DNA from 3 places in the Camelimonas sp. FR25 genome. Region 2 is predicted to be linked to each of the others. Evidence: predicted binding sites of a transcription regulator. Region 2 holds the regulator's gene; each other region holds the start of a gene.
The links. The regulator PhoB, encoded in region 2, activates phosphate uptake and scavenging genes when phosphate is short. The targets are predictions, from matches to a motif close to TGTCATNNANCTGTCAT.
Positions count from the first base shown of each region.

Region 1: phnC (phosphonate ABC transporter ATP-binding protein) is a predicted target of PhoB. The motif match lies at 4,067-4,083, and genes of this name have one in related genera.
Region 3: AC6A67_RS04160 (YdcH family protein) is a predicted target of PhoB. The motif match lies at 3,250-3,266, and genes of this name have one in related genera.

Region 1 covers NZ_JCAWFG010000066.1:42,481-52,663, reverse strand. The annotation lists gene phnE (phosphonate ABC transporter, permease protein PhnE) at 1-880, opposite strand, end outside; gene phnE (phosphonate ABC transporter, permease protein PhnE) at 877-1,758, opposite strand; gene phnD (phosphonate ABC transporter substrate-binding protein) at 2,065-2,970, opposite strand; gene phnC (phosphonate ABC transporter ATP-binding protein) at 3,042-3,881, opposite strand; gene AC6A67_RS07690 (ABC transporter substrate-binding protein) at 4,356-6,074, opposite strand; gene AC6A67_RS07685 (TetR/AcrR family transcriptional regulator) at 6,111-7,538, opposite strand; gene AC6A67_RS07680 (ABC transporter ATP-binding protein) at 7,581-8,606, opposite strand; gene AC6A67_RS07675 (ABC transporter ATP-binding protein) at 8,593-9,570, opposite strand; gene AC6A67_RS07670 (ABC transporter permease) at 9,759-10,183, opposite strand, start outside.
Region 2 covers NZ_JCAWFG010000099.1:25,160-35,342, reverse strand. The annotation lists gene argE (acetylornithine deacetylase) at 1-972, shown strand, start outside; gene AC6A67_RS14335 (Hsp33 family molecular chaperone) at 1,373-2,398, opposite strand; gene argF (ornithine carbamoyltransferase) at 2,410-3,351, opposite strand; gene AC6A67_RS14325 (aspartate aminotransferase family protein) at 3,423-4,628, opposite strand; gene AC6A67_RS14320 (GcrA family cell cycle regulator) at 5,500-6,081, shown strand; gene phoB (phosphate regulon transcriptional regulator PhoB) at 6,487-7,185, opposite strand; gene phoU (phosphate signaling complex protein PhoU) at 7,432-8,145, opposite strand; gene pstB (phosphate ABC transporter ATP-binding protein PstB) at 8,286-9,050, opposite strand; gene pstA (phosphate ABC transporter permease PstA) at 9,140-9,937, opposite strand; gene pstC (phosphate ABC transporter permease subunit PstC) at 10,037-10,183, opposite strand, start outside.
Region 3 covers NZ_JCAWFG010000035.1:1,694-11,876, forward strand. The annotation lists gene AC6A67_RS04150 (propionyl-CoA synthetase) at 1-568, opposite strand, end outside; gene AC6A67_RS04155 (acyl-CoA synthetase) at 1,176-2,801, shown strand; gene AC6A67_RS04160 (YdcH family protein) at 3,038-3,226, opposite strand; gene AC6A67_RS04165 (YdcH family protein) at 3,782-3,994, shown strand; gene purE (5-(carboxyamino)imidazole ribonucleotide mutase) at 4,135-4,668, shown strand; gene AC6A67_RS04175 (5-(carboxyamino)imidazole ribonucleotide synthase) at 4,706-5,773, shown strand; gene AC6A67_RS04180 (sugar O-acetyltransferase) at 5,809-6,381, opposite strand; partial or broken gene rpsU (30S ribosomal protein S21) at 6,506-6,727, shown strand; gene AC6A67_RS04190 (tetratricopeptide repeat protein) at 7,654-8,502, shown strand; gene AC6A67_RS04195 (aa3-type cytochrome c oxidase subunit IV) at 8,782-8,934, opposite strand; gene AC6A67_RS04200 (ABC1 kinase family protein) at 9,183-10,183, opposite strand, start outside.

The DNA of each region.
Region 1 (10,183 bases), on a different contig from region 2:
CAGTAATGATCGCCGCCCGCAGCTTGCCGGACAGACGATCAATCAGTGACACCGCGATCAGCACCAGCAGGATGGCGAAGGACACGCCCTGCCATTCGAACATCCGGATCTGTTCGGACAGATAAAGGCCAATGCCGCCAGCGCCGACAATGCCGATGATGGTGCTCGAACGGGTGTTGGATTCGAAATAATACAGCACCTGGCCGGCGAGGATCGGCAACACCTGCGGCAGCACGCCAAAGCGCACCTGGCCCCAATGGGCGCCGCCGGTGGAGGCGATGCCTTCCACAGGCTTGCGGTCGGCGGCCTCGATCGCTTCCGAGAACAGCTTGCCGAACAGGCCGATGTCGGAGGTCATGATCGCCAGCACGCCGGCGAACGGACCCAGCCCCACCACATTGATCCACAACAGCGCCCAGATCAGCGTGTCGACGCCGCGCACGCAATCGAGGCTGCGGCGGGTGAAGAAGCGGGCGATCTGGCTGAAGGTGGTGTTGCGCGCGGCGAGAAAGGCCAGCGGCAAAGCGAGAACCGCCGCGCCCAGCGTGCCGAGGAAGGCGATGGCGATGGTCTCGCCCATGGCCTTGAACACGAACAGCGCCTGGGAGACGCTGCCTGGCCATGGCGGCAGCATCAGCCAGACAATGTCGCCGATGCGCACAAGGCCGGTGATGATCCGGGTCAGCGAGAAGTCGAACCGCCACAGGGCCAGCGCCACCAGCGCCAGCGCCGCGAAAGTGATCAGCCAGGGCGCCAGCCGGCGCCACAGCGGCGCGGTGAAGCTGGCCGGATAGGCGGCCCTGAGCCGGGCGATGTCGGCGGCGCTGACAGCGACGCCATGGGAAAGGTGCGAGGGGGCGGCGTCAGCAGGCGTGCTCATGCATGGGCCTCACGGCCGATCAGCGCGTGACGCAGCTTCTCGGAGCCAAAATCAATCAGGAAAACGCAGAGCACGATCAGCGCCAGCAGCGCGGAGACGTCGGCGTAATAGAATTTGCGGATGGATTCGATCAGATCCATGCCAATGCCGCCAGCGCCGACGAAGCCCATCACCGAGGCGCCGCGCACATTGACCTCAAAGCGCATCAGCACATAGCTGACCACATTCGACAGCATCTGCGGCACGACCGCGAAGCGGATCATCGGCCAGCGCCCGGCCCCGGTGGCGACGAGGCCTTCCACCGGCTTCATGTCGATATTGTCGACCACCTCGGAGAATTGCTTGCCGAGGGCGCCCACCGTGTGCACGGCGATGGCCAGCACGCCGGCCATCGGGCCAAGGCCAAAAGCCACGACGAAGATCAGCGCGAAGACAATGTCCGGCACGGTGCGGCAGAATTCGAGGCCACGCTTGACGCAAACCCGCACCCACGGGTTGGGGGTGATGTTTTTGGCCGGATAGAAGCACAGCGCCAGCGCCCCAATGGCGCCCAGCAAGGTGCCGAGATAGGCCATCAGCAAGGTGTCGCCGAGCAGCGGCAGCCAGCGCCCGAGACCCCACATCCATTCGCCTGGCGCGGCCCAGACACGCTGGCCGGCGGCAGGCCCGGAATCCAGCGTCAGGATGCGGTCGAAATAGCTGAAGAAATTGCCGATATTGCCGAACAGCTTGCCCAGATTGGCGTCGGCCATCCAGGCTGACCACAGGGTGGCTGCGGCGAGACCGATGCAGAATATCAGCGTGTGCAGCCGCTTGCGCCGCTGGGCGTCACGCCAGTTGCGCGCATGCGCCGCCAGCGCCGCGGACGGCTCAGCCATGGCAAGCGCGCGCGGCGGCTGCGAGGTGTCAGAAACGATCACGGGGCCCGGGCCCTCCAGAACTGCGTCAGCGCAAGGGTGACAAGGCCCGCAGCCAGATGGGCCGGCAGGTGGGCCTGCAAGTGGGCTTGAATGTGAGCCTCAACGACTGGGGCCTCCCTGCGAGGGCCCTGCTGCGAGGACCCCTTCGGTTGCAGGGGCCGCCTGTCGAAACCTTGCGCCTGTGGCGAGGCGCTGCTGCGGAACTTTCGCTCCGCGCAGCGCCCGGCATTGTGATGCGCGGCGCCATGATCAGCGCCAGGCGGTTCAGCGCTTCCTGCGCAGGCTGTCGACGAAGGCGTTCAGCTCCATGATCGGCTCATAGGCCTTGTGATCGACGGGCTGATAGCTGCCGTTCTTGCCGTCGAAGATCTTGCGCAGCGCCTCGGGGGCCTTCTGCGGCATGGCGATGACTGCGGTGGCGATCTTCTCGCGCAGGTCGGCCGGCAGATCGGTGAGATAAGCGAACGGCGAATTGACGATCAGGTCGGAGCGGAAGATCTGGCGGAAGTCGCTGGCCTTCACCGCGCCCTTGTCGGACATGCGCTTCAGGGTCGATTCATTGTCATTGACCCACAAATTGAAGCCCGCGTCGCAGGTTCCCTGATTGACGGCGAAGATCACATTCTCATGGCTGCCGGCATAGACCACCTTGCCGAAGAACGTATCGGGATTCACGCCCAGCTTGTTCATGGCCAGACGCGGCACATTATTGCCGGAGGTCGAATTGGGATCGACGAGGCAGAGGTTCTTGCCCTTGAGATCCTCAAGCTTCTGGTAGGGCGAATTGGCCTTGGTCCACAGCACCGAATAATAGCCGCGCGAGCCATCCGGGTTCACCTCGATGGCGAAGGGCTCAATCTTGACGCCGGTCATGCGGGCGCGTGCGTAAGAGGCCGGGCCATAGCTGGCGATGTGAATATTGCCGGCGCGCTGGCCTTCAATCACCGCCGCATAGTCATTGGCGATGCGCAGCGTGACCTTCTTGCCGGTTTCCTTCGACAGATAGTCGGTGAAGGGCGTCCAGCGATCGAGCACGGTGCCGGAATTCTCCGCCGGGATGATGGCGAAGACCAGCTCGTCCGGGCCGCTGGCGACAGCCTGGGCAGCGGCCATCGGCATGGCGAGCGCAAGGGTTGCGGCTGCGGCGAGCAGCAGGCGACGGGTGGTCATGGCGTAAGTCCTTGAGAAGGGTCGTGTCACAGGAGGCTGCGAAGATGCGGGGCGCCCGCATCCAGAAAGGCTCAGGCGCCCGCGGCCGCCAGCGTGCTCGCGCCAGCGAAGCCGGCCGCAACAGGATAGCGGCGGCCAAGCGGGCGAATGACGGGAGTAGCGGGTTCGCCGACGGCGTCATCCAGGCCATAAAATTCGGTGATGACGGCGTCGGTGAGATCTTCGGGGGCGCCGGCGAAGACGACGCGGCCGTTGGCCATGCCGATCAGCCGGTCACAATAATTGCGGGCCAGATCGAGCGAATGCAGGTTGCACAGCACGGTGATGCCGAAGTCGCGGTTCACGGCGGCGAGGCCATCCATGACGACGCGGGTATTGCGCGGATCGAGCGAGGCGATCGGCTCGTCGGCCAGGATAATGTCGGGGTTCTGGATCAGGGCGCGGGCGATGGCCACGCGCTGCTGCTGTCCGCCTGACAGCTGGTCGGCGCGCTGGGCGGCGAGGGAGGCGATATCGAGCCGCTCCAGCGCCGCCAGCGCCAGCGCCTTATCCTCGTCACGCCACAGCTTCAGCATGGCGCGACGGGCGGGGATGACGTTGAGCCGGCCCATAATCACATTGGTCAGCACATCCATGCGGCCAACCAGGTTGAACTGCTGGAAGATCATGGCGCAACGCGCCCGCCACGCCCGCAGCTCGGCGCCGCGCAACCGGGTGACGTCGACGCCATCGAAATGGATCTGACCGGAGGAGGGGTCGACCAGCCGGTTGATCATGCGCAGCAACGTCGACTTGCCAGCTCCTGACCGGCCAATCACGCCAACGAAAGCCCCCTTCGGGATGGCGATCGACACGCCGTCGACAGCGCGTTTGGCGCCATATTGGCGGGTGAGGTTGTCGAAGGTTAGCATGGGCTGCGGTCCCGTCCTTGCGTCGGCGGCGAACAGCATCCTGCCAGTACGCCGCCTGTCCGCCAGCCCGCGCCCCTGGACAGGGGAGACGCGAAACCGGAACAGGGCGACCAAACCGGGCAAGACGCCGTCAGTGAAGCTGCCGGAATAGTGGCGGGGGCATATGAAGCGGCGATGACGCGCAGATGTCAGTCCGATGACAGCGAAGCTGCAGCCTGCCTCTCGGGTCAGTTTTGGGGGATGGATCAGGGCGCATGTGTCAGGCGGCGTCGGCAAGCCACGCACAGGGCCATCATGACCCGGGCGCGGTGGTGGCCGCCTCGCGATACTGGCGCGCCAGGATCAGCGCGCCCGTGGGAAGGCACAACCGGCTTTACCAGAGCCCTTTGAGCATCGCTCATCGGGCTCTGGTTTATGCGTTCCGCGCTCGCGCCATGCAGGTCACGGATGCGTCAGCATGCACGTGGCCTGGCGTCAGTAGCCCATCTTTTTCTTCATCTCCTGGTCGATCCAGATGCGGGCATAGATCGGGCCGGGGCGGTTGGCGCCGGCGCGCAGCTCGCCGCCATAATTCATCACCCACGGCCACCAGGCAGTGAACACATAGGGGGTGGGCAGCCAGATATAGGGGGCCTTGTCGAGAGCTTCGCGGGTCAGGGCCTTGATCATCTCCTGGCGCTTGCTTTCGTCACGCTCGGCGTAAGCCTCGGCCAGCTTCCTGGCATATTCGGGATCGCGATAGATCGAGGTGTTGGCTTGCTGCCCGGGCAGGAAGCTGGTGCGCAGGGTTGTGGTCGGGTTGCTGTGGGGGGTCGAGGACAGCAGGCCTGGCGCATGGGTCTTGCTCAGGATGGTCGACAGGAACGCCCCATATTCCATCGGCTGGATCTCAACCTTGACGCCAACCTGTTCGAGATAGGCGGCGATCAGCGGCAGCAGCTCCATGTGATCGGGATTGCAGGCGCAGACCTGGGCCTTGAAGGTGAAGCCCTTCGGGTAGCCTGCCTCAGCCAGCAGCTTTTTGGCCTTGGTGGGGTTGTACTCATAGAGTTCGCGGATGCTCTCCGGCATCTTGTCCAGCGTTTCGAAATAGCCGAGATAGTCCGGGTGCTGTGGATAGGAGAACAGCTCCGCCTGGCCGCCATAGAACGCCTCGACGATCTCCTTCTTGTTCACCGCCATATTCATGGCGCGGCGCACGCGAATGTCGTCAAACGGCTTGGCATCCATGCGCATGGCGAGGAACTGGCCCGACATATTGAGCCATTTGGCCCATTTCAGCTGCGGCGCTGATTTCTTCAGCTGGTCGACGTCGGACCAGCGCACCGATTCCAGCATGTCGACCTTGCCCTGGCGCAACGCCGTGTTGGCCGTCGAGGGATCGCGGATATTGCGGAACACCAATTGGTCGACCAGCGGCAGCTTGAAGGTTTCGCCATTGATCTTTTCCGTGCCCCAGTAATCCGGATTGCGCACATAGGTCGCGGCGCTGCCCTGGACATAATTGCTGAGCCGGAACGGGCCGGAGCCATTGAGGTTTTTCCAGTCGGTGATGCCAGCGTCGACAACTTCTTTCGGGTAAATGCCGGAATAATAACCGTAGCCGAAGCGGTAATCCCATTCTGAATTGAAGGTCTTGAAGGTGAAGGTCACCGTGCGCGGGTCAGTCGCCTCGACTTTCTCCAGATAATCGTAATAGCCGGCCGTTTTTTTGGCGCTCTGGTTGATGCGGTTGTAGGCGTAGACAATGTCGTCGGCCACCAGATCGCGCGCCGCCATCACCCCAGGCTTCTCCGGAAAGCGCACGCCCTCACGCAGCTTGACGACAAGGCGGGTCGGATTCTGCTTCCACTCCCAGCTCTCGGCCAGCTCCCCCTTGATCGCGTCAGACGGTAGCCAAGCGTCGGCATAGAAGGAATGTGGGCCGCCCAGCCGCTTCGCCTTGCTGAGATCAGCCACGAACAGCTGCTCATACATCTGGCCGGTGTCGTGGTTGGTCTTCCAGTTCCACTCGGCGGGGTCCCAGGTCAGGGTGGGCAGCGCCCGGTAAAGGGTGGCTACTTCAAGCGTGCCGCCGGGCTTCGGCGTTGGCTCGGCGCGCGCTGGCGCGGCGGTCAGGCTGTGGGTAAGGCAGGCGGCGAGGCCAAGGCCCATCAGGGCGAGCGTCTGTCGTCGGCGTGCGGCGGGCTGCATGTCTGGTCCTCCCTGTTGCGCGATCTGTCTGTCGCGTCAGTTCCCGGCGTTGCGGGTCGATCTGGCGGGCCGGCGCGGTGCGTCGGCCCTTGGCCTTTCATCGGCATCGGTTACTGCGTCTGGCGGCATGGGTCGCGGTTGGCCGGCGCAGAAACCATGCATCAGCGGCGTGACCAGCAAGGTCACGGCGTTGTCCTGGTTGATCCCGGAGATCCAGCGGGGCGCAGAGGCGGCGGCGCTGATCGTCGCCTGCAAGGCCTGGGCGGCGGCGGTGGGGTCGACCGGGCGCAGCGAGCCATCGATGACCCCGTCAATGACGAAGCCGGCGAAGCGCTCGGACAGGCGGTTCACGGTGGTGACCACGCCGGCGGCCTCGGCTGGCGGCAGCCCAACCAGCGAGGTGATGCGCAGCAACGGCCCTGCCTCAGACAGCTGGAACCGCACCAGCGCCGCCACCGCCTCCTCAAGACGGTCGCGGCCGGCCGCGCGCTGCTGCGCCGCATCGAGCGCGTTGCGGATGATGGCGAAGGAGCGGTCGAAGCAGGCGGCGATCAGCTCATGCTTGTCGGCGTTGTGGTGATAAAACGCCCCCTTGGTGGCGTTGAGGCTGGCGGAAATGCGCTCGACGGAGGCGCCATGAATGCCATGAGCGCTGAACAGCCGCGTCGCCGCCCGCAGAAACACCTCGCGTGACAGGAACGGATCATTGGCCGCCGTCAGCGCCGCCGTGGCGACATGGCGGCGTCGCGCGCCGACGCCAGAACGTTCCGCCTCCGGCGCCTCAGCAGATGCGCCCGTGGCAGGCGCGGCGCGGCGGGGTTGATCGCCGGGGAGAAGCCCATACAGAAAAATGTCGGCCACCCTATCGGCGGCGCGGACATAGCCATCCGTCTCATAGCGCGGTAGCCACACGCGCCCCCACTGGCTGATCGCCAAAAGCAGGTGCGTCCAGCAATTGAGGCGGATGCGCGCATCCGCTGAGCGGTCGCCATCATCGAGCAGCGCCCGCACCTTGCGGAACAGCGCCGTGTAGGCGGCGCTGGTCGGCTCCGCCGCCGGGCCGCGCACCACGGACACGTTGACCGGGCTGACGATCTCGCTGCGGGCGCCGTCGGCGATGTCAGCCAGCAGCTGGAAATAGCCGCGGAGCAGGACCCTGACCCGGTCTTCCATCTGCGAACAGCGCGCCGCGTCATCAATCAGCACGTCGAACGCGGCGAAGGCGCGCGCGAAACAGGCCGCAACCAGCACGTCCTTGCGGCGGAAATAATAGGTGACGCTATTGGTGGCGAGGCCGACCCGCGCGGCGATATCAGCGAGGGTGACGCCATCGAGGCCATGCTGGTGGAACAGCCGGGCGGCGGCGTCGAGGATCAGCTCGCGCTTGCGCTCATAGCGTTCGGTCAGCCGGCCATCGGCGCCGCCATCGATGCGTTCGCCAGCTTCCGCGTCCTGGGGCGGCATATCCGTCAAGAGCTACTCCCTCACCCTGCGCGCGTCGGCCGTTCAGGCCGCCAGCGCGTCCTGTAAATGGCAGGCGACAGTGTGGCCGGCGCCGACCGACTTCAGCTCCGGCGTGACCTGCGCACACACTGGCAGCGCCAGCGGGCAGCGCGGGTGGAAATGGCAGCCGGAGGGCGGGTTGACGACGCTCGGCGGCTCGCCGGCGATGAGATGGACGTCCTCGTTTTGCGCCGCTTCAGGATCGGGAGCTGGCGCCGAGGCGAGCAGGCCGCGCGTGTAAGGGTGGCGCGGCGTGCGATACAGCGCGTCGCGCGGCGCCGTTTCGACAATGCGCCCCAGATACATCACCGCGACGCGATGGCTGACATGGCGGACCACGGCCAGATCATGGGCGATGAAAAGATAGGACAGCCCCAGCCGCTCCTGCAGCTCCTGGAACAGGTTGATCACCTGGGCCTGGATCGACACGTCGAGCGCCGACACGGGCTCGTCGCACAGCACCAGCGACGGATTGAGCGCCACCGCCCGGGCGATCGAGATGCGCTGGCGCTGGCCGCCGGAGAATTCGTGCGGATAGCGCTCGGCCATGTCAGGACGCAGGCCGACCAGCCGCAGCAATTCATGGATGCGGGCGTGGTACTCGGCGCGATCACCCACCATGGCGTGGATCAACAATGGTTCGCCGATCAGATCGCCCACTTTCATCCGCGGATTGAGGGAGCCATAGGGGTCCTGGTAGACCATCTGCAGGCGACGGCGCAGGGGGCGCATCTGACCTGCGCCCAGCGCTGAAATATCCCGGCCTTCGAAGGTGATGCGCCCTTCCGTGAGCGGCGTCATGCGCAAAATGGCGAGGCCGGTGGTGGATTTTCCGCAACCGGATTCCCCAACCAGGCCAAGGGTTTCCCCCTTGCCCACCTCGAAGGAAACGCCATCCACCGCCTTGACGGCGCCGACCTTGCGCCGCACCAGCATGCCGTCGTGGATGGGGAAGTGCACCTTGAGCCCGGAAACCCGCAGCAGCGGCGCGGCGTCGGTGGGGCGGGGCGTCGTCTCAATGGCTGACATTGGCAAAGCACGCCCGGTAATGGCGCCCTCCCTCCAGTTCGAGCGCCGGGCGCTCGACGCGGCAACGGTCCATGGCGTAGCGGCAGCGCGGCTCAAAGGCGCAGCCCGGCGGCAGCGCCGCCAGATCGGGCGGCTGGCCATCGATCGGCGTCAGGCGGCCGCTGGCGTCCTGATCGAGGCGGGGGATCGACGCCATCAGGCCGCGCGTATAGGGGTGGCGCGGATTGGCGTAGATGTCGCGCGCCGCGCCGCTCTCCACCACCCGCCCGGCGTACATGACGCAGACCCGGTCGGCGTAGCGGGCCACCACCCCCAGATCGTGGGTGATCAGGATTAGCGCCGCATTGGTCTCGCGCGTCAGATCCTTGAGCAGTTCAAGGATTTGGGCCTGCACCGTGACGTCGAGCGCGGTGGTCGGCTCATCCGCGATAATCAGCCCAGGCTTGCAGGCCAGCGCCATGGCGATCATGGCGCGCTGGCGCATGCCGCCGGAGAACTGGTGCGGATAGGCGTTCACCCGGCGGGACGCATCGGGGATACGCACCTTGCCGAGCAGCTCCCGCGCCTTGTCGAGAGCGCGGCCCCAGCCGGTCTTGCCATGTAACGCCACTGGCTCGGCGATCTGCAGGCCGACGGTCAGCGACGGGTTAAGCGACGACATCGGCTCCTGAAAAATCATGGCGATGCGGTTGCCGCGAATACTGCGGATCTGCGCGTCGGGCACGCGCAGCAGATCCTCGCCATCGAACAGGATTTCGCCAGAGCAGACACGCCCCGGCGGGGTGGGCACGAGGCGCAACAATGACAGCGCCGTCACGCTCTTGCCCGAGCCGCTCTCGCCGACAATCGCCAGGGTTTCGCCGGGGCGGACGTCGAACGACACGTCGTCGACGGCGCGGACGCGGTTGGCGCCGGAGCCGAACTCCACCGCCAGATTCTTCACCTCGAGGACGGGACGTTCCACCCGGCGGCTCCTTTCCGGCGCAATGCGCCAGTCGTGTGAGGGGGCCAGCGCGCCGGCCCGCAGGTTTATCCCAGGGCGCCGGGACGCTGTTGCGCCGGCGCCCTGCAAAGACCGTTCGCCGCCAGGGCCAATGGCCGGGGTCTGGACCAAGTCCGCGTGTTGCGAGCCACGCTCATCGCGCGCTGCTATCAGCGGCTGCCGCGCATGCGCGGATCGAGCAGGTCGCGCAGGGCGTCGCCGAATACATTGGTGGCGTAGACCACCACGGTCAGGCACAGCCCAGGCGCCAAAGCGAGCCAGGGCCCCTGCAACATGAAGGTGCGGCCGCTGCCCGAAAGCATGCCGCCCCAGGTCGGCGCCGGCGGCGGCACGCCGAGGCCGAGGAACGACAGGCCGGATTCCGCCAGGATGACGAAGCCGACGCGAGTGGTGAACAGGATGATCACTGGCGCCATGACGTTGGGCAGGATGTGGCGCCAAAGGATGCGGCTGGTGCTGGCGCCCATGGACTGGGCGGCGTTGACATACATGTTCTCGCGCACCGAGAGCACGGCGCCGCGCACGATGCGCGAGCCGCCGACCCCGAGCAGCAGCCCCAGCACGACGATGATCG
Region 2 (10,183 bases):
GTGGACGGCGGCGTGCTGCTGTCTGGCCATACCGATGTGGTGCCGGTGGCCGGCCAGGCGTGGAGCAGCGATCCCTGGCGTTTGCGCGTCGATGATGGGCGCGCCTATGGCCGCGGCGCCGTCGACATGAAGGGCTTCCTCGCCATCGCTCTGGCGCTGGTTCCGGAGATGCAGGCGGCGCAGCTCAGCCGCCCGGTGCATCTGCTGCTGTCCTATGATGAGGAGATCACCTGCCTCGGCGTGGTCGACGCCGTGGCGCGGATGGGGCGCGATCTGCCGCGTCCAGAGGTCGCCATTGTCGGCGAGCCGACCGGGCTCGACGTGGTCACCGCCCACAAATCGGTGGTGTCGCTGACCACCCATGTGTCAGGCAAGGAGGGGCATTCCTCACAGCCATCGCATGGCGCCAACGCCGTCATGGCCGCCGCCGAACTGGTGATGTGGCTGGCGCGCAAGCAGCAGGCGCTGCAGCTGGAGGGCGACGCCACCGGCCTGTTCACCCCACCCTATTCCACCGTACAGGTCGGCGTCATCCAGGGCGGCACGGCGCGAAATATCATCGCCCGCCAATGCCAGTTCCTGTGGGAGTTTCGCGGCCTGCCCGGCCACAGCCACCTCGATGTGATGCGCGAGCTGGCGGGTTTCGCCGAGGCCAGCGTGCTGCCGCAGATGCGTGCTGGCGCGCCCGAGGCGCGCATCGACACGATCTGTGACGTGGCGGTGCCGCATCTGGCGCCGCGCCCAGGCTCCGCCGCCGAGCAGCTGGCGTTACGCCTCGCCGGGCGCAACCACACCAGCACCGTGTCTTTCGCCACCGAGGCCGGGCATTTCCAGAACGCTGGCATCGCCACCGTGGTTTGCGGCCCAGGCTCCATCGCCCAGGCGCATCAGGCCGATGAGTTCATGACGCTGGCCGACCTCGAGGCCGGAACGGCGTTCATCCGGCGACTGGTGGGCGTCCTCGCAGGTTGAGGCTGGCGGCGCGTTGGCGTTGCCCCCCGTTTAAGGGGCGCAGTGTGGCGTGACGCCAGAACCGGACGGCGCCTTGAGCGCTGCATGTCGCGACCGCTGCCCCCGCTTCACGGCGAGGTGTAAAGACGTGGATGCCCGCGACGAGCGCGGGCATGACGGTCAGATCGGTTTTGCTTCACGGAAAGGCGTGGGGGGGCGTCATCAGGGCCGAGCTTTACGTATCGCCCCCTCGCGTCGACTTGCCCTCTTGTCGACTTGCCCCTCACGCCGTCATGCCCGCGCTCGTCGCGGGCATCCACGTCTTTGCGCGGCTTCAGCCCCGTCAACGCGATCATACCAGAGTCCGTGCGGCGACCGGACCGGTTCGGGCGCGGATGCGCCACCAGCCAGCCACCTGGCGTCAGTGGTCGCGCTCGCCGCCCTCGCCGGATGCGGCCAGCTCGGCGGCCGTGATCTCCGCTTCGACCTGGCCTGGCTCCAGCTCATAGCGACGGGAGCAGAACTCGCAGGTGACGGTGATGCGGCCATCGTCGGCGACCATGTCGGCGCGCTCCTGACGGCTGAAGCCGGTCAGCATGCCCATGATGCGCTCACGCGAGCACTGGCAGGCCTCGCGCACCGGCTGGGCGCGGAACACGCGCACGCCGCGCTCGTGATACAGCCTGTAGAGCAATTGCTCCGCCGGCAGCAGCGGGTCGAGCAGCTCATGCGCCTCAGTGGTCTCGGCCAGCATGCGCGCCTCATTCCACGCGTCATCGTCGACGCCCTGGACGATGTCGACGCCCGCAGGCGCGTCGCCAGGCGCCAGATCGGCCTGGCGCAGCCGGTCGGCGGAATGGGGCATGAACTGCACCATCAGCCCGCCCGCGCGATAGCGGCGCCCGCCCTCAGCGTCAGACAGCAGTTCCTCGCCCACGGCGAGGCGCACAAAAGTGGGGATCTGCTCCGACTGGCGGAAATAGGCGTGGGCGCATTCCTCAAGGCTCTGGCCTTCGAGCGCCACGATGCCCTGGTAGCGGTTGGCGTGCCCGCCCTGGTCAATGGTCAGCGCCAGATGGCCAGCGCCGAGCAGCGCGCCGGTCGCCGTGGCGCCGGCGGCGACAGCCGCCTCCAGCGCCTCGGCGTCGAAGCGGGCGCAGGCGCGCATCTGGTCCGGCGCATCAAAATCCACCACCAGCATGCTGATCGGGCCGTTCGAGCGCGTCTGTAGCTGGAAGCGACCCTCCAGCTTCAGCGAGGCGCCAAGCAGCACGGTGAGCGCCGCCGCCTCGCCAAGCACCCGCGACACCGCAGGCGGATAGGCGTGGCGGGCCAGCACCGCGTCGATCGCCGGGCCGAGGCGGACGACGCGACCGCGCACGTCCAGCCCCTCAATGGCGAAAGGCAACACCAGATCATCGCCAGAGGCCGCAGCCTCCGCGGCCATATCCGCCGGCATCAATCGACCGCGCCCATGCACCAGGCCAGCACGCCCTTCTGGGCGTGCAGGCGGTTTTCGGCCTCGTCAAACACCACCGACTGCGGGCCATCCATCACCTCATCGGTGACTTCCTCGCCGCGGTGCGCCGGCAGGCAGTGCATGAAGATGGCGTTCTTCTCAGCCTGCGCCATCAGCGCGGCGTTGACCTGGTACGGCTGCAGCAGGTTCTGGCGCAGGTTTTCGCTTTCCTCATCGCCCATCGACACCCAGCAGTCGGTGATCACCGCCTCGGCGCCACGCACGGCTTCCACCGGGTCCTGGGTCAACGTCGCCTTCACGCCATTGTCGCGGATGAAGGCCAGCACCTCCGGCGACGGGCCAAGCCCCTCCGGCGTGGCGATGGCGATCTCGAAATCGAGCCGCGCCGCCGCATGCACCCAGGAGGCCAGCACATTGTTGCCGTCTCCGGTCCACGCCACCTTGCGCCCGGTGATCGGGCCGAGGCGCTCCTCGAAGGTCAGCAGATCAGCCATGATCTGGCACGGATGCGACAGCTTCGACAGGCCGTTGATCACCGGCACGCTGGCGTATTCCGCCAGCTCGGTCATGGCGCCATGATCGAGAATCCGGATCATGATGGCGTCGACATAACGCGACATGACGCGGGCGGTGTCGGCGATGGTCTCGCCGCGACCCAGCTGCATCTCGGCGCCAGTCAGCATGATGGTCTCGCCGCCCAGCTCGCGCATGGCCAGGTCGAAGGAAACGCGGGTACGGGTCGACGGTTTGTCGAAAATCATCGCCAGCGATTTGCCGACGAGCGGCCGGTGGGCGGCGCGCTCGCCACGGCGGCGCGCCGCCTTCAGGCCGGCGCTGATTTCCAGAACATGGCGCAACTGCTCACCGGTGAAATCGGTGAGATCAAGAAAATTGCGCCGCGGCTGCGACGAAGTCGACAAATTCGGATCCTTCAATGTCTCCGGTGACAAACTGACAGCGCCGGCCTGCGGCGCGCCCCCTGAAAACGCGTTCATGGCGCAGCCTCCGCACGGACGCCGCGCAGCTCCTGCTGCATCGCGGCGGCGGTCGCCTCAATGCGGGCCAGCCCCTCGCGGGCCTCTTCCTCGCTGATGACCAGCGGCGGCAGCAGGCGCACGGTGTTGTCGCCAGCGCCGACCAGGATGAGCTGGTGCTGCAGCGCCGCGGCGGAGAACGCCGTATTCGGCACGTTCAGCTTCAGGCCGAGCAGCAGCCCCTCGCCGCGCACCTCCTGGATGATGTGCGGGAAGCGGTCGCGCAGTTCGGCGAGGCGCTGACGCAGCAACAGGCTGATGCGGTTGACATGGTCGAGGAAGCCAGGCGCCAGCACGATGTCGAGCACGGCGTTGCCCACCGCCACCGCCAGCGGATTGCCGCCGAAGGTTGTGCCGTGGGTGCCAGGCGTCATGCCCTTGCCGGCCTCGAGCGTCGACAGGCAGGCGCCCAGCGGAAAGCCGCCGCCGATGCCCTTGGCGATCGCCATGATATCTGGCGTGACGCCCGACCACTCATGGGCGAACAGCTTGCCGGTGCGGCCGACGCCGGTCTGCACCTCATCGAAAATCAGCAGCAGGCCGTGGGCGTCGCACAATTCGCGCAACTGCCGGAGTTTGGCTGGCGGCACAACGCGCACCCCGCCCTCGCCCTGCACCGGCTCGATCAGGATCGCCGCCGTCTGCGGGCCGATCGCCGCCTTCAGCCCCTCCTCATCATCGACATGCACCTGGTCAAAGCCTTCGACCTTGGGGCCAAAGCCCTCAAGATATTTGGCCTGGCCGCCAGCGGCGATGGTGGCGAGGGTGCGGCCATGGAAGGCGCCCTCGAAGGTGATGATATGGAAGCGCTCAGGCTGGCCGTTCACCGCATGGAACTTGCGGGCCATCTTGATGGCGCACTCCAGCGCCTCGGCGCCCGAATTGGTGTAGAACACCTGATCGGCGAAGCTGTTGTCGACCAGCCGCTGCGCCAGCCGCTCACCTTCCGGAATCCGGAACAGATTGGAGGTGTGCCACAGCTTCTGCGCCTGGGCGGTCAGCGCCTCCACCAGATGCGGATGGGCGTGGCCGACCGAATTGACGGCGATGCCGGAGCCGAAGTCGAGATATCGCTCGCCGTCGCGCGCCGTCAGCCAGACACCCTGGCCCCGTTCGAACTGAAGGTCTACACGCGCAAAAGTTGGCAAAAGCGGCGACGTCACGAACCGCACTCCCTGATGGCGGCGCCTGCCCGGACATCCACATTGTCCATGCCGACGATGGCGCCGCGTGAGCGCACCCCCTGTCGCCACCCAAAAAGGCCTTGCGCCAGGCGATGCAAAAACAGCAAAATAGCGCCCTGTCGCAGCCATAGCGCAACAGTCGCCCTGTGCAGACGGACGCCGACCAGCAGCCTGTGCGCCCATGAAAATCAAAGTGCCGCCCTGTCGAGGGCGGCACTTGCGGTATTTTAAGGTGCGCACGGAATCTGTCAATCAGTGGACCGCTACAACCGCAGGCGCCTCGGCGCAGCGCAGCGCCCAGTATTTGATCAATTCTGACCAGTCCTTATTCCCGCAACGCCATAACCCATGCTGACGCGTGCCTGCGGCGGCGCAGGCGACAGAACCTCTGACCGCCGCGCCGCCATCGCCCTGCCCCTGCGTCACCAGGCGCACAGCGCCCATATGCATCAGCCCGGCCCGACCTGCGCCACGGCTGCCGGAAGGACACCCTGGCGACGTGACGCGCACATGACGGCGACAGGCCCCGGGGCCCTTCAAGCACAGGTAGTGATGGCCGCCGCCAGATTGCTGTGTTATCCCGCCCTGTCTCCACGTCCGGCGGGTCCACGCCAGATAAATCCTTGAAAAAGCGTGATCACGGACTCGTTTTCAGCATGTTCCTGGGGAAAACGGTCAGGACGGTCTGCGCGTGGTTGTAGGCCGTTGGCGCCATCTTGTATGGTCGGGACAGTATCCCACGATATCTCGTGGCGCCGCCTGTGGGGCGGAGTGAAGTTTTGCGTAGCTGGATTTATTCGGCGCGTTTACGCAAATTTTCTGCAAGTGCGATTATGGTGCGGAGGAACGTATGAGCGAGGCTGGAAGCGGCTGGAGCGACGAACGCGTCGAACTGCTGAAAAAGCTTTGGGCCGAAGGGCTCAGCGCCAGCCAGATCGCCACGGCGATGGGCGGAGTGACCCGTAACGCCGTTATCGGCAAGGTGCACCGGCTCGGCCTGTCGGGCCGCGCCAAATCCAACGCCTCTGGCGCCCAGAAGCAGCGCAAGACCGTGACCGTGGCCACCGCCACGCGGACCGTCGCCGCCGTGGGCGCGCGGGCCGGCGCGGCAGTCGCCGCCATTCAAGTGGTGCAGAGCACGACCGTGCTGAACACGGTGTCGCTGGCATCCGAGGCCCCGGCCGCAGCGCCAGCCGCCGCCGCTGTCACCCAGACCCCAGGCGGGGCCAGCGCCATGGCCGCCCCGGAGTCCCAGCGCGTCACCATCATGGAGCTGCGCGAGAACATGTGCCGCTGGCCGATGGGCGACCCGACGACGGCGGATTTCTGCTTCTGCGGCAACCGCACGACGCCAGGCATCCCCTATTGCAACTTCCACAGCCGCATCGCCTACCAGCCGCCGGAGCGGCGGCGCGACCGTCGCAGCAACTGAGCTGAGGCAGACGGCCCCCGCGCGCTGCGCGATGTAGCTGCAAACACGCTCTTCATGAACCCGCCGCGAGGCGGGTTTTTGTTTGGGCCAGGCGTGAGGGGGGAGCGCAATCTGGAAAAGGGCGATTTGCCCGCGGCGGCGTCACGCGGGCGCCCATGGCGCAACGGGCGGCGCGCGGAAAACAGCAGCTCTGTAGCTGGCTGACGCGGTTGATCAGACTTTGCCCTGGACAGCCCTCACCATGCCCAATCGGCATTGCCGTCCCGCACGACGTCGCAGCGCACGATGGCGGCGCGCAGGCGCACGACCGCGCGGCCTGCCCTGTCCCGGTTGGCGACCGCCGCAGGCGCGGGCCCCAACCCTACAGGCCCGGGCGCAAACGCCTCAGGCCCGGACGCAAGCCATTCAGGCGCGGGCAAACGTCTCGTCAAAGGAATAGCCGGAGCCGCGCACGGTGCGGATCGGGTCGGGCTGGCGGGCGCGATTGATCGCCTTGCGCAGGCGGCCGACATGCACGTCGACGGTGCGTTCGTCGATATAGACGTCCCGGCCCCAGACGCTGTCGAGCAATTGCTCGCGGGTGAACACCCGGCCGGGGCTCTGCATCAGAAATTCCAGCAACTTGAATTCGGTCGGGCCGAGGTGCAACTCGCGATCAGCCCGGCGCACCCGTCGGGTTTCGCGATCCAGCTCGATGTCGCCGGCGCTAAGCATTGAAGCGACATGGCCGGGCTTGGCGCGGCGCAACAGGGCGCGGACACGGGCCAGCAGCTCCGGCACCGAGAATGGCTTGACCACATAATCATCGGCGCCGGTGGCGAGGCCACGAATGCGCTCGGCCTCTTCGCCGCGCGCCGTCAGCATGATCACCGGCAGGCGGGCGGTTTCCTCGCGCTGGCGCAGGCGGCGGCACAGCTCGATGCCCGACAGGCCAGGCAGCATCCAGTCGAGCAGGGCCAGGTCCGGCGGGGCCTCCTGCAGCCGCACTTCGGCCTCATCGCCCCGGGCGACGCTGTCGACCTCATAGCCCTCGGCCTCAAGGTTGTAGCGGAGCAGGAGCGCCAGGGATTCCTCATCCTCAACGATCAGAATGCGTGTAGCCATCGTGTACTCCTCGCGCGCGACCCGCTCCCGGCGCCTGCTGCGGCGCCTCTGCGCCAGCGGCCGCCCCGGCTGCGCCGCCGTTCAGGTCGGGCGCCGCGCCGTCGCGATCATCCTCGGGCCGCCTGCGCAGGACGCAGGCTCCCTGCCCACGCGAAGCCCGCGCGGCCATTCATGCCAGTCAACACAAACAGTCTTCAGCCTGGCCGGCTCAGCGCCGCGCCCAGGCAGTACAGTGGCGCGCCAGCGTCAGGCGCCGTCGCCGAGCGGCTCCATGCTGCTCGAATCCTTCTTCGGGCGCTCGGAGACCAGCGGATTGCCGGTGACCAGATAATAGATGGTCTCGGCGATATTGGTGGTGTGGTCGCCGATACGCTCGATATTCTTGGCGCAGAACAGCAGATGGGTGCAGAAGCCGATATTGCGCGGGTCTTCCATCATATAAGTCAGCAGCTCACGGAACAGCGACGTGTACAGGGCGTCGATCTCGCCGTCGCGCTTCCACACGTCGATGGCGGCGTTAACGTCCTGCTGGATGAAGCCGTCGAGCACGTCCTTGAGCTGCTCCTGCACCAGATCGCTCATATGCTCGACGCCCACGACGATGCGGGCGGGCTGCATCTGGCCGCTGATGGCCACGGCGCGCTTGGCGATATTCTTGGCCAGATCGCCGATGCGCTCGACGTCGCCGGCGACGCGAATGGCCGAGATGATCTCGCGCAGGTCCACCGCCATCGGCTGGCGGCGGGCGATGGTGAGAATGGCGTGCTCCTCGATCTCGCGCTGCAGCGTGTCGAGGCGGCTGTCGGTGTTGATCACCGACTGGGCAAGCTCGGCGTCGCGGCGCACCAGAGCGCGGGTCGCGTCGTCCAGCATCTTCTCGGCGATGCCGCCCATCTCCACCACGCGACCGCGCAGCGCCGCCAGTTCGGCGTCATAGGCGGAAACAATGTGCTCGGCCATGCTCTGTACTCCCCTGCGGAGCGGCGGCGCCTGAGGCGCCATGGCGCCCGACTGCTGCGGCGCATTTGTGGAACGGCGCCAGGCGACGACGCCTGACGCGGCAAATGGGTTCAGGACTGGCGGGCTACGCCCGCCGCGGCTCAGCCGAAGCGGCCGGTGATGTAGTCCTGGGTGCGCTGATCAGACGGCGTGGTGAAAATCCGCGACGTCTCGTCGAACTCGATCAGCTCGCCCAGATACATGAAGGCGGTGTACTCGGAGCAGCGCGCCGCCTGCTGCATGTTATGCGTGACGATGGCGATGGTGTATTCGGCCTTCAGCTCATCGATCAGCTCTTCGATCTTGGCGGTCGAGATCGGGTCGAGCGCCGAGCACGGCTCATCGAGCAGGATCACTTCGGGCTTCACCGCGACCGTGCGCGCGATGCACAGGCGCTGCTGCTGGCCGCCGGAGAGGCTCTGGCCCGAGGCGGTGAGCTTGTCCTTCACCTCGTTCCACAGCGCGGCGCGGCGCAGCGAGCTCTCCACCCGCTCATCCATCTCCGACTTCGACAGCTTCTCATACAGCCGCACGCCGAAGGCGATGTTGTCATAGATGCTCATCGGGAACGGCGTCGGCTTCTGGAACACCATGCCGACGCGCGAGCGCAGGAAGTTGAGGTCCTGCTTCGGCGACAGAATGTTCTCGCCGTCGAGCAGCACCTCGCCCTCGGCGCGCTGGCCCGGGTAGAGGTCGTACATGCGGTTGAGGATGCGCAGCAGCGTGGACTTGCCACAGCCCGACGGGCCGATGAAGGCCGTGACCTTGCGCTCGTACAGCGGCAGCGAGATGCCCTTCAGGGCAAGCGAGTCGCCGTAGAAGAACTTCAGGTCGCGGACGGAGATTTTCTCATCGGCGGGCGACATCTGCGGCCTTGCTCCTGCGATGGTGGGGGCTGGAGCCATGGTGGCCCCGGCGGTGGTGCGGGCGGACATGGTCATGGTCGGCTCCCGGCTCACTGGCGGCTACGCGCGGCGATGACACGCGCAAGGATGGACAGGGTCAACACCGACATGGTGATGATCAGGGCGCCGGTCCAGGCCAGCTGCTGCCAGTCCTTGTAGGGCGACAGGGCGAACTGGAAGATCACGACCGGAAGGCTGGCCATGGGCGCGTTGAGATTGGTGCTGGCGAACTGGTTGTTCAGCGCGGTGAACAGCAGCGGCGCGGTCTCGCCGGAGATGCGGGCGATGGCCAGCAGCACGCCGGTGATCATGCCGGCGCGGGCGGCGCGATAGGCGATGCGGCGAATGACCAGATAGCGCGGCATGCCCAGGGCCGAAGCGGCCTCACGCAGCTGGTTCGGCACCAGATTGAGCATGTCCTCGGTGGTGCGCACCACCACCGGAATGACGATGATGGCCAGCGCCACGCCGCCGGCGAGGCCGGAGAAATGGCCCATCTTCACCACCATCACCTCATAGACGAACAGGCCGATGACGATGGACGGGGCGCTGAGCAGGATGTCGTTGATGAAACGCACCACCGTGGTCAGCTTCGAATTGGCGCCATACTCGGCCATATAGGTGCCGGCGAGAATGCCGATCGGCGTGCCGATGACGATGCCGAGCCCCGTCATGATCAGGCTGCCGATGATGGCGTTGAGCAGGCCGCCCATCGAGCCAGGCGGCGGCGTGTGCTCGGTGAACACCGCCAGCGACAGGCCCGCGGCGCCGTTGATGACGAGACCGGCGAGGATGAGCACCAGCCAGGCGAGGCCCAGCGCCGAGGCGGCGACGCACAGCGCCATCATCAGATTGCTGCGGCCCTTGCGGCGGGCGTAGAGCGCGCCGGGGACGGTGCGTCGGGCGCTGGCGGCGGCCGTGGTGGTGGGGTTGTCCTGAGCCATGAGTTATTTCCCCGCCTTCAGCTCAAGGCGCAGCAGCATGTAGCGCGCGATGGCCAGAACAATGAAGGTGATGATGAACAGCAGCAGGCCGAGCGCGATCAGCGAGGAGGTGTAAACCTCGCCCACCGCCTCGGTGAATTCGTTGGCGAT
Region 3 (10,183 bases), on a different contig from region 2:
GCGGCTTGTAGGGCACGATTTTCTGCCCCTCGACGCCACAGGAGGCCGCCAGCACCACCTTTGGTTTGGCGTCAGCGATCCGGGTCGCCAGCTCGCGCGCCGCAAAGCCGCCGAACACCACCGAATGGATGGCCCCGAGCCGGGCGCAGGCCAGCATGGCGATGGCCGCCTCTGGCACCATCGGCATGTAGATCACCACGCGATCGCCCTTGCTGACGCCCAGCCCCTGCAACACCGCCGCCAGCAGGTTAACTTCAGCCAGCAGGCCGTTGTAGGAGATGACGCGCTTTGAGCCGGTGACCGGGCTGTCATAGATGATGGCCGGCTGGGCGCCGCGCCCGCGCTCAACATGGCGATCAACCGCATTGTAGCAGGCGTTGAGCCGGCCATCACTGAACCAGCGGCCATAGACGCCGGCGCTGGCGTCGAAGATGGTCTTCGGCTTGCGCATCCAGTCGATGCCCTCCGCCGCCTGCTTCCAGAATGCTTCCGGATGCGCCATGGCGCTGGCGTGGACAGTCGCCCAATCGCCCGTCGTCGCGCTGTTTCCGCCTGTTGCTTTCGCCATCTGGAACAACCCGTCCCTCTGCCCCGGGACACGGCCACGCCGCGTCCATCAATCCTTGGAGATGGCGCCGCACGCGCGCCGCATCTCCGCTGCTGTTCATTGCGCCGCCAGACGCCATGCGTCTGCGCCGTCGCCATTGCCGATGCGCAAAACCCACGCGCCAGACCCAGTTTCCAGACCCATGCGCCAGACCTGATCGCCGCCTGGCGCGCACAGCTGGCTTCGTGCGGTGACGCTGGCGCATGTGGCGCGCCCTTTGCGCAAACTGTGTGACCTGCGAGGCGCCTGCGCGTGGCGTCCAGCGTATCCGCACTGGCGCGGGGCGCCACATGACGGCGGTCCGCCCTGTCACCATATCGCCTGGCGCTGCGCCGCACACCCCTCGCCCGTCGGCCGCCCCCTTCAAACGGACAAATGCACGCAACCCGATACTGGCCCGCGACCTGTAAGCGGTGGCCGGCATGTCGCGCCATGGGCCGCTTGCGCCACCGCAGCCCCGACCATGGAACTATTGTCAGCCCGGCGCAAACGGTGTCCATTCAGGCGATTTTTCCGGGGCGTCGCGCCGCCTGTGCGCCGCCGCCGGTTCGACGCTGCTGGAGCGCGCATGTCCTCGATCTACGCCCGTGACCTCGACCGCAACGCCGCCAATTTCCAGCCGCTGACGCCGCTGACCTATCTGGCGCGCGCCGCCGCCACCTTTCCCGATCAGCTGGCGGTGATCCACGGGCCGCTGCGACGCAATTATCGTGCGCTGTACCAGCGCAGCCGCCGCCTCGCCTCGGCCTTGCAGAAGGCTGGCGTCAAGCGTTTCGACACGGTCTCGGTGATGCTGGCCAACACGCCGGAGATGGTGGAGTGCCACTATGGCGTGCCGATGAGCGGGGCGGTGCTCAACACGCTGAACACCCGGCTTGACGCGGCCATCCTCGCCTTCACCCTCGACCACGCCGAAACCACTGTGCTGATCACTGATCGCGAGTTCTCGCGCGTCGTCGCCGAGGCGCTGGCGCTGGCCACGGTGAAGCCGCTGGTGATCGACGTCGATGATCCGGAATTTGACGGTCGCGGCGAGCTGATCGGACGCGAGACCTATGAAAGCTTCATCGCCGGCGGCGACGATGATTTTGTCTGGGCGCATCCCGACGATGAATGGGACGCGATCTCGCTGAACTACACCTCAGGCACCACCGGCGACCCCAAGGGCGTGGTCTATCACCATCGCGGAGCGGCGCTGCTGGCCATGGGCAATGTCATCAGCTGCGCCATGCCGAAGCATCCGGTCTATCTGTGGACGCTGCCGATGTTCCACTGCAATGGCTGGTGCTTCCCGTGGACGGTATCCGTGGTGGCGGGGACCCATGTCTGCCTGCGCCAGGTGCGGGCCAAAGCGATCTTTGACGCCATCGCCGATCATGGCGTCACCCATCTGTGCGGCGCGCCCATCGTCATGGCGACATTGCTGAACGCGCCCGACGACGAAAAGCGCGCCTTCAGCCATGCGGTGTCGTTCACCACCGCCGCCGCGCCGCCTCCTGAGGCGGTGCTGGCCGGCATGGCCGCCGCCGGTTTCCAGGTCACCCATGTCTATGGCCTCACCGAAAGTTATGGCCCGGCGGTGGTCAATGAATGGCATGCGGCGTGGGACGCCCTGCCCGCAGCGGAGCAGGCGCAGAAGAAGGCCCGCCAGGGCGTGCCCTATCCGGTGCTCGACGCCGTCGCCGTGCTCGATCCGCAGACCATGCAGCCTGTGCCCGCCGATGGCGCGACCATGGGCGAGGTGATGATGCGCGGCAATGTCATCATGAAGGGCTATCTGAAAAACCCGGCCGCGACGCAGAAGGCGTTCGACGGCGGCTGGTTTCACACCGGCGATCTTGGCGTGATGCACCCGGACGGCTATGTGCAGCTGAAGGACCGCTCCAAGGACATCATCATCTCGGGCGGCGAAAACATCTCGTCCATCGAGGTGGAGGACGCGCTGTACAAGCATCCGGCGGTGGCCAATGTGGCGGTGGTGGCGCGGCCAGACGACAAATGGGGCGAGACGCCTTGCGCCTTCGTCGAGCTCAAGCCCGGCAAGACCGCGACCGAGGCCGAACTGATCGACTGGTGCCGCGAGAAACTGGCGCGCTTTAAGGTGCCGAAGACCATCGTCTTCGCCGAGATCCCCAAGACCTCGACCGGCAAATTGCAGAAATTCCTGCTGCGCGACCGCGTCCGCGCCCTGTAGAGGCAGCGCCGCTGCGATATCGGCGGCGCAGACCGGCTCCGGCTGCGACGCGCGTCATACCAGGATGCGAAGATGCTGACATGCTCAGGCGCCGCACGGGCTTGATCAGAACGCGATCTGTCACGCTCATTGGGTGCTGGCGTCAGGCATAAAAAAGGGCGCGGCGGACATCGCCGGGCCCCATGCTTGTGTCGCTTGTCCTGACTGCGGTAACGGAGGTCAGCGACCGCTCAACGTCAATGCAGCGCGTGACCATTCACTTGTGTGCGCAATTTGACGATCTCTTCCTTGAGATGGAGCTTTTTCCGCTTGAGCTCGGTCAGCGCGACATCGGGCGTCGCGGGCTGCCTGCGCGCCGCTTCGAGCTCACGCTCGACAGCCTGATGGCGCCTCTCCAGTTCCGACAGATGGGACTGCACGCTCATGACGTATCCTTTCGTCGTTTCGGACGACAGGAGTGTGACACGCAGATCATGGCGAATGAAAGCCCCTCAGTGCGGCGATGGCGCTGCAATGACCTGCGGGCGTGGCGCAAACGCCGGGCAATTTGCCTGATCCAGAGGCGTAGCCCCAACCGCCACAGCACAAGCGCGGGGCATTCCCTTGCGTTGCGCAGCGCCCTGCATGACGCATAGGACAATATGCAGGACGCTGTGGTGACGCAGTTGTGATCACTTGCCCTCGGGGACGCCGAATCGCATAATTGTAGTTCCGGCGCCGTGATGCCGTCGTGCGTTAAAAACGTCACGGCGACAGGTGCTTATGCCCTTAGCCGATGTGCATGGCTCATCGGGTTCTGGTTAAGCCTGTGCGGCGCCTGAGCGTTTCAGGATGCGGATGCGTCAGCATCTTCGCGGACCCGTTTTATTGGCTATCGCCCCGCCACTTTGGGCGGACGCGGCGCCACCCTCCATGGATGCATGATGACCGACGCCCTTGAGCCAGGAACAGATCTGATCGCAGACCATGACAATAGCCCAATGCCCGACCCTGGTCTGGAGCAGCAGCGGCTGGGCGTGGAGCTGGCGCGACTGAAACAGGAGCATCGCGATCTCGACGCCGCCATTGACGCCCTTACCGAGACCGGCGTCGCCGATCTGCTGCAATTGCAGCGGCTGAAGAAACGTAAACTGCTGCTGAAAGACCGTATCATTCATCTTGAGGATGAACTGACGCCGGACATTATCGCCTGAGGCTGAAAGCGCGCCGCCCCGGCGCCAGTGTTCTGGCGGGGCCTGGCGCTGTTTTGCGCTCCAGCCTCCCTCTGGCCCGAAAAAACTTGCGAAACAGCCACCTTGCCGATAACAGCGCTTTTTCTGCGTGAGAGAAGTTCATGGCCAACAGCACGGGCAAAAGAGATGGCGGGCGTGACGGCGCGGGTCGCGTTCCGGTCGCCATTATCATGGGTAGCCAGTCTGACTGGGCAACGATGCGGCATGCCGCCGAGACGCTCGACGCGCTGGGCGTGGCCCATGACAGTCGGATTGTATCGGCCCATCGCACGCCGGAGCGGCTGGTGGATTTCGCCAGAGGCGCCCGCGACGCCGGGTTTCAGGTGATCATCGCTGGCGCTGGCGGCGCCGCGCATCTGCCGGGCATGGCCGCCGCCATGACGCCGCTGCCGGTGTTTGGGGTGCCGGTTGAGTCCAAGGCGCTCTCAGGCAAGGACAGCCTGCTGTCGATCGTGCAGATGCCTGGCGGCATTCCGGTCGGCACTCTGGCCATTGGCAAGCCCGGCGCCATCAACGCCGCGCTGCTCGCCGCCGCCGTGCTCGCGCTCAATGACCCGGCGCTGGCCGAACGGCTCGACGCCTGGCGCGCCCGCCAGACGGACGCCGTGGCGTTGCGCCCGGTCGACGAGGCCTGAGCGGCCACCTCATTACAGATACGGCAGGGAAAGCGCGATGCTGCGACCAGGCGCGACCATTGGGATTCTCGGCGGCGGCCAGCTTGGCCGCATGATGGCCATCGCCGCCGCCGGCTATGGTCTGAAATGCTGCATCTATTGCCCGGAAGCCGGCAGCCCGGCCTTTGAGGTCGCCGACAGCCATATTGAGGCCGCCTGGGACGATGAGGCGGCGCTGGCGCGCTTTTGCGCGCAGGTCGACGTCATCACCTATGAGTTCGAGAACATCCCGGCGCAGACCGCCGCCTTCATCGCCGCGCGCAAGCCGCTGGCCCCTGGCCTGAAGGCGCTGGAGACCTCGCAGGACCGGCTGGCCGAAAAATCCTTCGTCGCCAGCCTGGGCGTCGGCACGGCGCCGTTCGCGGCGGTCGATTCGGTCGCCGACCTTGAGGCGGCGCTGACCCGGCTTGGCCGCCCCGCCATCCTCAAGACCCGCCGCTTTGGCTATGACGGCAAGGGCCAGGTGCGCATCAATGACGGCGATGACGCCGCCAAAGCCTTTGACGCCATCGGCCGCGCCCCGGCGATCCTCGAAGGCTTCGTGCCCTTCGCCAAGGAAGTCTCGGTAGTCAGCGCACGCACGGCGACGGGTGACTTCGCTGCTTTCGATGTTTGCGAGAACGTCCACAAGCGCCACATCCTCGACGTCACCACCGTGCCGTCCAGCCTGTCGCCGGCGCTGGCCAAACGGGCGATCGCCGCAGCGCGTCAGATCGCAGACGCGCTCGACTATGTCGGCGTGCTGACGGTGGAGATGTTCGTGCTGGCCGATGGCGAGACGCTGCTGGTCAATGAGACCGCGCCGCGCGTCCACAATAGCGGTCACTGGACCATCGAAGGGGCCCGCACCTCGCAGTTCCAGCAGCATGTGCGCGCCGTGTGCGGCTGGCCGCTCGGCGACGTCAGCCGCTATGGCCGCGCCACCATGACCAACCTCATCGGTGACGACATCGACGCCTGGCAGGCGATTCTGGCGGAGCCAGGCGCCAGCCTGCACCTCTACGGCAAGGCCGAGGCGCGCGCAGGCCGCAAGATGGGCCACGTCACCCGCGTCACCCCGGAGTAAGGGCCGCGTCAGCAAGGCCCTCACTGGCCAGCCGCCTAGACCGCACTCCCGGCTCTGGCGATGATCCTCGCGGGGCTTCCCGCCACCGTCGCCCCTGCTGGCACGTCGCGCGTCACCACGGAGCCTGCGCCGACGATGGCGCCATCGCCGATGCGCACGCCAGGGGTGATGATCGCCCCGCCGCCAATCCAGACATCATCGCCGATTGTCACCGGCTTGCCGAACTCCACGCCACGGGCGCGGCTGGCGGCGTCGCGCGGGTGGTCGGCGGCATAGATCTGCACCATCGGCCCAATCTGCGTGCGCGCGCCGATCCGCACCGGACAGACGTCGAGGATAACGCAGTTGAAATTGAGGAAGGCCCCTGGCCCCAGCGCGATATTGTAACCATAATCGCAATGAAACGGCGGCCTGATCACCGCGCCTTCGCCAACAAGGCCGAGCCCCTCGCGCAGAATCGCCCCGCGACCGGAGGCGGGCATGGCCAGCGTGGCGTTGTAGCGCGCAAGCCACGCGAAGGTTTTGAACGCGTCAGCCTGCAACTCCGGGTCGGCTGGATCGTAGGGCAGCCCTGCGATCATGCGCTGTTTTTGGCTCTGGCCCGACATGACTCTCCTCCTGGCGGCTATGGACACGCCGGATGTTATCTGGTACCCGCAATCCAACGGCGCAATCCGGGCATTCGCTCCGAACGATTGCCTCTTTTCAAATCAAACCTTGGGACGAATTCGCGTGCAGGTACTTGTCCGTGACAACAACGTCGATCAGGCCCTCCGGGCCCTGAAAAAGAAGCTGCAGCGGGAAGGCGTTTTCCGTGAGATGAAGCTTCGCGACCATTTCGAGAAGCCCTCTGAGAAGCGCGCCCGCGAGAAGGCTGAAGCCGTCCGCCGCGCCCGCAAGCTGGCCCGCAAGAAGCTGCAGCGCGAAGGCCTGCTGCCGATGAAGGCGCGCCCTGCACGCTAAGTCATATCTGGCGCGGCCGCTGAGGTCGCGCGGCCAGATGTGATGGTAGCCAGGTTGTGATGTCGGATGTGTCCGGCCAGCCTGGCGATACGCGACTGCAGCGTCAGCAGATATCTCCGGACAGGATGCGGGCGACAGCCTCACGGCTTCTGCCCAGCCCCATTACGGAAATGCCGCGTTCAGGCGCGTCCAACGGCCCCACGGGGCCGTTTGTCGTTTGTGCGCCTGCGATTCAGGTGTGGGCAATGCTTCGGCCGCCTGACAGTCGGCTGCTGACGCCACGCACATCCTGTCCTGGGTCAGCCCTCACGCGGCGCGGCAGGCGCGATCAGCGCGCCACGGAACCTGCGCAGCCCGGCGCCAGTTTATTAACGAAATTCCCCGATACACTTGCGGGATCAGCCGCTTTCGTAACGGCGCCCTGGCGCCTGCGCGACAACGCGCTGACGCCATGCGCCGTGAAGGACATGGGCGACCGCGCCACACCTTCGCCAGTTTTGGGCGGGATGGACGCTGGCGCCCGTATCGCCACGCGCGGCGCCAGAACCCGACGAGCATGACTTATCGGGCTCTGGTCTAGCCCGTGCGGCGCCTGAGCATGTCTGGATGCGGATGCGTCAGCATCTTCGCATCCTGGTATAATACCAGAACCAGATGAGCTTCACTCATCGGGTTCTGGCTAAGCCCGTGCGGCGCCTGAGCATGTCTGGATGCGGATGCGTCAGCATCTTCGCATCCTGGTATGATCGGTCACGTCCGGGCCGCGCCATGGCGCAAGCCGCATCGTAAGTCAGCAAACCTGGTGGCCGTCTCCGCCCATGCGGTCCGGCGCCGTAATGGTAACCGGCCCGGCAGGCGGGCCGCCGCAGGAGACCCGGGCGATGGCCAGACAGCGCCCGCGTCGCATCTGTCGAGGGATGACCGTGCAATTGACCTTATCCAGACCCGGCGTTGCGGTGCTCTCAGCCGCGGCGCTCGCCCTTGCCCTCGCCGGTTGCGAGACCGTCAGCCCGCAGCGTTCGGTCAATGTCGCCGAGGTCGTCAACCAGGACCCGGAAGTCACCGGCGCCAATATCGGCTCGCTCAGCGAGGCGATCCGCAACAATCCGGGCAGCGCCCGCGCCTATAATACGCGCGGCGCCGCTTACGCCCGCACCGGCAATTATCGCAAGGCCATCGACGACTTCAGCCAGGCGATCCGGCTCGATCCGGCTGATGCGGCGGCCTACACCAACCGCGGCCTCGCCCAGCGCCAGAGCGGCGCGGCGGCGGCGGCGGAGCAGGACTTCAGCGCCGCCATCAACGCCAATCCCAATTACGCCCCGGCCTACATCGCCCGCGGTAATCTGCGGCGCGCCCAGAATGACCTGGCGGGCGCCCTGTCCGACATGGACAACGCCATCCGTCTCAATCCGGAATCGGCGGAAGCCCGCCATGCCCGCGCGCTGATCTATCAGCGCCAGGGCAATCACAGCCAGGCGGTGCTCGACTTCAACTCGGCCATCGACCGCAACCCCTTCGTCGCCGCGCCTTATGCGGCGCGCGGTCAGAGCGAGCTGGTGCTGGGGCGCAATGACAAGGCGCTGGAAGACTTTAACGCCGCGCTCAACGTCAACAACAAGCTTGCGGACGCCTGGGCCGGTCGCGGCCTCGCCCAGGAAAAGCTGGGGCAGCCCCAGGAGGCGCGTGGCTCGTTCAACAGCGCCCTTGGCATCGATCCCAACAATGAGATCGCCAAGGCCGGCCTGCGGCGCCTCGGCTCCTGAAGGCGGCCTGGCGTTCCAGGACAGCGACCCGGACAATTCAGGGGCCCAGCGATATCGCCGGGCCCCTTTTTGTTGCGCAGGCGACAAAAAAGGCGCGACCAGCGGACGCGCCTTGCAGGGACCAGCGGCGGCGCCGCCGCCTGCTGTCCTGATGCTCTCCCGCTGCCCGGGCCCGGCCAGCCCATACCAGGGCGGCGCCAGGGGCAGGCCCCAAGATCCAGACAAGGATCCGATCAACGATCCGGACCTGGGGGCAGGCTCAACAGCAATGCCCAGGGATCAGAGCAGGAACCACGCCATCAGCACAAGAATCAGGATGATGATCGACGTGCCCCAGATCGAGCCCTTGATGAAGCCGGCGTAGGTGTTTTCATGAGCCGGATAATCCATCGCCGGATGACCGCCGACGACGGAGTTATTGTGCTTCGCCATATCCTGTTTCCCCGATCTGAAGTCGACAGTAGCGCCGCGCCGGCTCTGGCGGCGCAGGCAGCGCCCCGGTCCGTCACAGGCGTAAGATTCAGACTTGATCTAGCCGAAGCCTCGCCCGCATGCAAACGCCTTGCTGTGAGGATAGCGGCGCAATTGTCGCGGCCCGGCGCGTCCACAGCCGGCGGCGACCGCCATCGCAGGAACGACGTCCGGCTCCCTGCGACCCGGCGCGCCTCTACGCAGTCACATCAGCGGGCTTGCGCCAGCCCCACGGCGTCCAGCGCCTCGCGCTGCCGCGCGCCCAGCTCCGCTTCGCTGAAGCCGTCGATCACCGCTTCGAACATGCGATGGAAGTTCAGCCGCGCGTCGAGGTGCAGGAACGCCGCGCCGAGGCCCACCGCCGCCCGGTCCATGAACACGAATTCGCGTGGAATGCGCAGCGGGCCGAGCTGTTTGAGCTGCTGGTGCACGGCGAAGGCTTCGCGCCGGCCATATTCGCCTGGCGCGACGCCATCGGCGATGCTGCGCTCGCGATCATCCAGCAACGGCCCATAGATAAACCGCGCCCAGATATTGAGCACGGCGATGGTCTCACGGGTCAGATTGGTGAAGCCCCAGGTCTCATAGGCGTGCGCCACCTCATCGTCGCGCCCATGCAGCAGACCGCGATATAGCGCGACCACGCCGGCGACGAAGCGTGGCGCAAAGATGCGGATGCAGCCGTAATCCAGCAGGTTGACGCCGCCGGGCAGCCCGTCGCCATCACGGAACACCGTGTAATTTCCGGGATGCGGGTCGCCATGGATGACGCCATGGCGACCAAATGGCCGCCACCACGCGGCGAACATGTGCTGCGCCACCAGATTGCGCGCCTGTTGCGTCGCGTCGCGCCAGTCGAGCAGCGGCGCCCCATCAAGCCAGCCGAGGGTCAGCAACCGGCCCGTCGACAGCTCGGGCCGCAGGTCGGGGACGCGCACCTGCGGCGTATCGGCGAGCATCAGCTGGTACAGCGCCACGTGACGCGCCTCGCGCCGGTAATCCAGCTCCTCATGCAGCCGCTCGGCCACCTCGATCGCCACGTCGCGGGTGTCGATGGCCGCGCCCATACGGCGGTGCAGGCCAAGCGCAAGCTCGAGCTGCTTCATATCCGCCGCCACCGCAGATTGCATGTCGGGATATTGCAGCTTGCAGGCCAGCGTCGCGCCATCGAGGGCGGTCGCCCGATGCACCTGGCCGAGCGAGGCGGCGG